DNA from 2 places in the Kitasatospora sp. NPDC051984 genome. Region 2 is predicted to be linked to the other one. Evidence: riboswitches for the same ligand, from Rfam matches in the RefSeq annotation. Region 2 holds a riboswitch; the other holds the start of a gene.
The links. A riboswitch is a leader RNA that binds a small molecule or an ion and turns the genes downstream of it on or off. The one in region 2 is predicted to bind cyclic di-AMP.
Positions count from the first base shown of each region.

Region 1: it holds a riboswitch for cyclic di-AMP, as region 2 does, so the genes downstream of both, ACIHEI_RS09305 (NlpC/P60 family protein) here and ACIHEI_RS27290 (transglycosylase family protein) in region 2, are expected to answer to the same signal.

Region 1 is NZ_JBIUCB010000004.1:9,005-12,545, reverse strand. It holds gene ACIHEI_RS09315 (NYN domain-containing protein) at 1-55, shown strand, start outside; gene ACIHEI_RS09310 (NlpC/P60 family protein) at 239-1,273, shown strand; cyclic di-AMP (ydaO/yuaA leader) riboswitch at 1,640-1,792, shown strand; gene ACIHEI_RS09305 (NlpC/P60 family protein) at 1,803-2,873, shown strand; gene ACIHEI_RS09300 (NlpC/P60 family protein) at 3,086-3,541, shown strand, end outside.
Region 2 is NZ_JBIUCB010000017.1:12,485-16,025, reverse strand. It holds gene ACIHEI_RS27295 (hypothetical protein) at 83-283, opposite strand; gene ACIHEI_RS27290 (transglycosylase family protein) at 476-1,693, opposite strand; cyclic di-AMP (ydaO/yuaA leader) riboswitch at 1,699-1,875, opposite strand; gene ACIHEI_RS27285 (hypothetical protein) at 2,373-3,541, shown strand, end outside.

The DNA.
Region 1 (3,541 bases), on a different contig from region 2:
CGGCGCCCGCCCGGTGGCCTCGGTTCTGCTGCTGAACCGCCTGTCGCGCAGCTGACGGCCGCTCAGCGGTGTTGGGGCGTCCGGAGTGTGTCGGTGTGGTGAAGAGGGGCGGAGAAGTGAATCCGGGAGCCCCCCGGGAGTGGACGCGGAGGCAGGGACTTCACTAGGGTCTGGCGTCAAACCTATATTCCGGACTATCGCTCTAACGGGTGAGTCCAGAGGAAGAAGGAGCACCGCCTTGGCCTCCCACCGCCGTCCCAAGCAGCCGAGTCGCGCCCGGGTGACCGTGCTCACCGCTGCCGCCGCGACCGCGGTCGCCCTGTCGGCCCAGGTGAGTGCGCACGCCGCGCCGGCCCAGCCGAACAAGGACGAGATCAAGGCGCAGGTCGACAAGCTCATGGAGGAGCAGGAGCAGGCGGCCGAGAAGTACAACGGCGCCAAGGAGAAGGCCGACCAGCTCCGCAAGCAGGCCGACCAGCTGCAGGACCAGCTGGCCCGCAGCCAGGACCAGCTGAACGAGCTGTCCTCCGGGCTCGCGGCGGTGGCCGGCGACCAGTACCGGCACGCGGGCGTCGACCCGTCGATGCAGCTGATGCTCTCCGCCGACCCGGACAAGTACCTGGACAAGGCGTCTTCCTTCGACCAGGCGGCCAGCACCCAGGCCGAGACCCTGAAGTCGCTGCAGGACCAGCAGCGCCGGCTGAACCAGCAGAAGCAGGAAGCGGCGGACGTCCTGAAGGAGCTGGACAACTCCACCCAGGCGCTCAACGACGCCAAGAACGAGGTCAGGACCAAGCTGGAGCAGGCGCAGAACCTGCTCAACCAGCTCTCCGCCTCCGACCGGCGGGCGATCACGCAAGGCGACGGCGCCGCCTCGCGCAGTGCCGACCGGGTCGACCCGGCCACCCTGCCGAAGGCCGCCGGCTACGCCGGGGTCGCGGTGCAGCGGGCGCTCGACAAGCGCGGTGCGCCGTACGTGTGGGGTGCGACCGGCCCGAGCACCTTCGACTGCTCCGGCCTGATGGTGTGGGCGTACGCGCAGGCCGGCGTCTCGCTGCCGCGCACCTCGCAGGCGCAGGGCAGCTACGGCGCCAGCGTGGGTACCGACTGGCACAACGCCCAGCCCGGTGACCTGGTGGTCTACTACGGCGACCGGCACCACGTCGGCATGTACATCGGCAACGGCATGGTGGTGCACGCGCCGCACACCGGTGACGTGGTGAAGACCATGAAGGTCGACGCGATGCCGATCTCGACCATCCGTCGGGTCTGACGGGCCGACAAACCGGACATACGCCCCTCGGGGCGACAATTGACACGCCGTGACACGCCCGGGCGGGTCGAGATCCTGCTGTGATCTCGAACACGTCCGGGCGTCGCGTTTCCCAGGCGAACGGCGGGAAATGCTACGCACTGTGCAACGAATCCCTTACGTTCGGTCAGTTTCGTAATCGAAATTGACTCAGATTCAGATTTTTTTCCGACAAGGATTTGAACGGATCACGGATCGGTTACTAGGGTCATAGTTCGACCACCGCAGAGTCGATCGCCCAAGGGGGGCGACGGCGGAGGTCGCCGCCGAGTCCGTGACGCAGCGGGTGGATCGTCAGAACGAGATCCGCCGACGGGGATACCCCTGAGGGGGTTGCTGTCGAACGGAGCCGGGGAACCACGTTCCCCCGGGGTGAATCGGCGCCAGGTCGGCCGCGAGAGCGGCCGGTGAGGCGCTGTAGGGCGTCTCTTCCGGCCCGAACCCGTCAGCTCACCCGGTAGGCGGTGTGAGGAAGAAGGAGTCCGCCTTCGTGGCGTCCCATCGCCGTCCCAAGCCCGTCGGCCGTGCCCGGGTCTCGATTCTCACTGCCGCTGCCGCCACCGCCGTCGCGCTGTCCGCCCAGACCGGCGCGCACGCCGATCCGGCGCCCACCAAGGACCAGGTCAAGGCGCAGGTCGACCAGCTCAACGAGCAGGCCGAGGTGAAGACCGAGGCGCTCAACGCCTCCGTCGAGAAGCAGCAGAACCTGCAGAAGCAGGTCACCCAACTGCAGGACCAGCTGGCCCGCCAGCAGGAGCAGGTGACCACCGTCCAGGACAGCCTGGCGACGATCGCCGCCGAGCAGTACCGCAACGGCGGCATGCCGCAGACCATGCAGCTGATGCTCTCCAGCAACCCGGACAGCTTCCTCGGGCAGGCCGGAACGCTGAACACGGTCGGCGCCACCCAGGCCGACCTGCTCAAGAGCTTCAAGGCCGAGCAGGCCAAGCTCGACGGGCAGCGCGAGGAGGCCGCGCAGAAGCTCGCCGAACTGGACACCACCACGAAGGCCCTCAAGGCCGACAAGGAAGACGTCCAGTCCAAGCTGGCCAAGGCGCAGGAGCTGCTCAACACGCTCACCCAGAAGGAGCGCGACGATCTCGCGGCGGCCGAGGCCAAGGCCGCGAACGACTCCCGCACCCAGGCCGAGCGCGCCTCCCGCGACAACACCCGCACCGACCTCGGCGCCCCGCCGGCCCAGGCCCCGGCCGGCTACGCGGGTGCCGCGATGAACGCCGCGCTGTCCAAGCTGGGCAGCTGGTACTCCTACGGCGCGGCCGGCCCGAGCACCTTCGACTGCTCCGGTCTGATGCAGTGGGCGTACGCCCAGGCGGGTGTCTCCATCCCGCGCACCTCGCAGGCCCAGGCGGGCGCCGGCACCAGCCTCGGCACCAACATCGCCAACGCCCGTCCGGGTGACCTGATCATCTACTACGGCGACCAGCACCACGTCGGCATGTACGTCGGAAACGGGCAGATCGTGCACGCCCCGCACACCGGCGCGCAGGTCCGCTACGAGTCGGCGACCGTCATGCCGATCACCAAGATCGTCCGGATCTGACGGCCGCTCGGAGCCTTCGGCCCGGCACCCCGCACAGGGGGTGCCGGGCCGCTCTCGTTCCGGTGTCCGATTCGCGGTCGAATATTCGAAGTTGTCAGGGTTTGGACTGGATCCGTCCGACTCGCTAACCTCTGCCCCGGCCCCCCGTGCGGACGGCCGTCCGATCCGCGGGCGGCGGCGGAGGCCGGAGCTCAGGAACGGAGTCGTCGCACGTGCCAGTGCACCGTCGCCCCCCACTGCCCGGTGTCCAACGCCTCGCCCGAGCCCTGGCGCTCACCGCCGCCGCGACGGGCGTGATCCATCTCGGCGTCGCCCCGGCCGCCGCCACTCCGGCCGACCCGCCGGACCGCGCCGACGTCAAGGCGCAGGTCGACCAGCTGTACGACGAGGCCGAGCAGGCCTCCGAGAAGTACAACGCCGCCCAGGAACAGCAGAAACGGCTGCAGCGCGAGGCCGGCATCCTGCTGACCCAGGTCGCCGCCGGGCAGGACGACCTCAACCGGCTGCGCGCCGACCTCGGGGCGGTGGTCGCCGCCCAGTACCGCGCCCAGGGCCTCGACCCCACGCTGCGGCTGATGCTCGACAACGACCCGGCGTCCTACCTGGCCGGCGCCCGCTCGCTCGGCCAGGCCACCGCCCGGCAGAACGAGACCCTGCGCGACCTGCGC
Region 2 (3,541 bases):
AGGGTAGGGACTCCGCCGCGAACTTACTAGACGGTAAGTTCCTTGACAGTAACGGGTGTTGGGCTCGCTTCGGCCGCTGCGTTCAGCCCTCTTCGACGGCCGGGGCCGGGCCGGTGAAGCGCTCGCCGTCCCGGCTGCCGCCGGTGCGGGCCTGGGTGCGACGGCCGGTGGACAGGTAGTCGCGCACCAGCAGCTCCACCGCGTCCTGCGGGCTGCTCACTCCGAGGCGCATCATCGCCTCCAGTGCGAGGTCCGCGTCCAGCGTGATCGTCACCTTCGCCATCGCACCGCTCCAGGGGCTTGGGACCGCTTCCGGCGTTCGGCCTTCGGCGTTCGGCGTTCGGCCTTCGGTCTCGGCTGAGGATAGGCCGCTGCCCCCGGAGCCGACCAGGGTCCCCGAGGGCAGCGGTGTCCGCGGTGCGGTCACCTCGTGCGCGTGCGCGTGGTGTGCGCGGTGCGTGTGGTGTCAGGCGGTTCAGACCCGACCGGCGAAGTCCGGCGCCCAGTTGGCGATGGTCTCGGTCTTCACGCCGGACTTCGGGTTGGCGGCCTCGACGTACTTGCCGTCGCCGATGTAGATCGCCACGTGATAGACGCCCGAGTTGGAGCCGTTGTTCGACCAGAACAGCAGGTCGCCCGGCTGCAGGCTGTTCAGCGAGACCCGGGTCGAGTAGTCGGCCTGGTCCGCGGCCACGCGCGGCAGGCTGATGCCGGCCTGGCGGAACGCGGCCTGGGTCAGGCCCGAGCAGTCCCAGCCGCCGTTGCCGGTGCCGCCGTAGATGTACGGCTGGCCGACCTTCGACAGCGCGAAGTCGATCGCCGCGGCCTTGGAGCCGGTCGCCTTGACGGCGGCGGTGGCGGTCGTGGTGGCGGTCGTGGTGGCGGCGGCGGGCTTGGCGGGGGTGCTCGGCTGGGCCGGCGCGGGGGTGCTCGGCTTGGCCGGGGCGGACTGCTTGGCCGGCGCCGACTGCTTGGCCGGGGCCTGGGCGACCGCGACGTTGCCGAGCGCCAGCTTCTGACCGGGGTAGATCATGTCCGGGCCGTCGGTGAGGACGGAGCGGTTCAGCTCGTACAGCTTCTCCCAGCCGCCCTCGACGTTCTGACGCTGGGCGATGGCGGACAGCCAGTCGCCCGCCACGACGGTGTAGCTGCCGGAGGCCTGGGTGTCGGCCTGCGGCTGAGCCTGCGGGCGGCTCTGGGCCTGGCCCTGGCGCTGCTGCGGGGCCGGCTGCTGGGCCTGCTTCGGCGCCTGCGGCTGGGCCGGGGCCTGGGCCTGGGCCTGCGGCTTGGCGGCGGTGGAGCCCGTGGAGGTGTCGACCTGCGGGGCGGCGCCGCCCTTGGTCAGACCGGCCTGGACCGAGCACACCGGCCAGGCACCGGGGCCCTGGGAGGCCAGCACCTTCTCGGCGACGGCGATCTGCTGGTCCTTGGTGGCCAGGTCGGCGCGCGGGGCGAACGCGGTACCGCCGAAGGCGGCCCAGGTGGAGGCGGTGAACTGCAGGCCGCCGTAGAAACCGTTACCGGTGTTGATCGACCAGTTGCCACTGGACTCGCACTGCGCGACCTTGTCCCAGGTGGCCACCGAAGCGGCGGAGGCGGTACCCGCGGCCAGGCCGGGGACCGTGAGGCCGATGCCCACAACACCAGTGGTGGCAATCAGACGGCGGGCGCGCTTGGCGCTGATGGGCAGCATGAAGAAGCGTTCCTCTCCCACGCCTGCGAGGTGAGCTGTCGGATTCGGGCTGGAGTTGCCCGGCCGCGCACACCTTTCGGCGCGCACGGCTTCACCCCAAGCCCCGGACCGGTCCGTCAGGACCGCCCCAGGGCGACTTACCTGGTTCCCCCGCCCCTGCCGCGGTGCGTCATTGCATGAGCCGGCCCACCCGGCGGCAGGATTCGGCGTTCCGGGCGAGCTGGGTCCGTGTGTCCACGAACGTGGGCAGGAGATTAAGCGGATTTAAGGACGATTAGCAAATTCCTGTGACGGCCGTCACCGGGTCCGGAAAATTCGATCAAGGAATTTCGGACGAACTCCACGGCGAGCGGCCAAACCTGGGCTTCCGTCAGGAAATTGGCGATCTTGTGCCCGTTTTGGGTGGTTATGTGGCCTGTCGGGCAAATATTCACCTTGGTTAGTGTTTGTGATCGACCGGATGGGGGGTTATGGGCGTTCTGTCCATCTTGTCCCGGGCGCTGAAGACCCTTTGCTGACAGGTCGTGGAATTGCGGCCATCGCCCATTTCTGTCGAACTGATGGGTGATGCTACGTCAGAATGCTTAGCTGTTTCGGAAGTCGCCGATTTCCGTTGTGACAGCCATCTATGCTGCCCGCGACGATTCGGAGTCCCTGCGCGTTTCGGGAGGCGGCCATCGTGGAGCAGTGGGAGAACGCGCGGCAGCGGCGGCCGTTGTCGGGGCGGCGGCGGGTGTTGGCCTGGCTGGCGGTCGGGACGGTGGCGGCGGTCGGTGGGGGAGTGGTGCTGCGGCAGTCGCTGGCCGGGGCGGAGCCGGCGGCGGGGGCGGTGGGCGAGGGTGGGCGGCGGTGGTCGGATGCCGAGGGGTGGGGCGGGAAGGTGCCCGGGGCGGGGAGTGCCGTGCGGATCACCGACAAGGTGGTGCTGGACGGTGATGCCAAGGTCGGGTCGCTGCTGATCGACACGGGTGGGTCGCTGGTGTTCGCCGGGGACCGGTCGGTGACGTTGGAGAGCGCGGGCAACGTCGAGGTCCGCGGGGTGCTGGCGCTCGCGCCCGATGCGGCGCACACCCATACCTTGCGGTTTCCCGGCATCGACGAACGGCGGTTCCAGGGCGGCGGCATGGCCGTCGTCGACACCGACACCGGCCTGTGGGTCACCGGCCGCGGCTACCTGCGGCTGGACGGTGCGCCCCGGACGGCGTGGGTGCGGGCCGCGACCGAGCTGAAGGCGGGGGACACCGTACTGAAGCTGGCGGTGGCGCCGGAGGGTTGGCAGGTGGGTGACGAGCTCGCCGTCACGCCGACCGCGCCGCCCGATGCCGAGGGGTTCTCCGATGCGTACGACCTGGTGACGGTTCAGCGGGTGGACGGCCCGAACGTCACGCTGGCCGCGTCGTTGCAGCACGCGCACCCGCGGGTGAGTCTCGGTGGTGGGGCGGTGTTCGGGGCGGAGGTGCTCAACCTGACGCGCAACGTGCGGGTCGAGGGCACCGAGCAGGGGCGGGCGCACGTCCACCTGACGTCCAGCCGGCCGGCCGATGTGCGGCATGCGGTGCTGCGGCGGGTCGGGCCGCGGGCGGTGGGGAAGGAGAGTTGGAACGGGCAGCCCGTGAGTGAGCCGGTGCTCGGGCGGTACGGGTTGCACTTCCACATGCTGCTGGACACCTCGCGCGGCACGGTGGTCGAGGGCGTGGTGGTGCGCGACGCCGGAAGCCACGCGTTCGTGCCGCACAACAGTCACGGCATCACGTTCCGCGGCTGCATCTCCCACAACACCTGGGAGGACGCGTACTGGTGGGACGGCCCGATCGACACCCGCACCCCGCAGGGCCCGTCCGACGACAT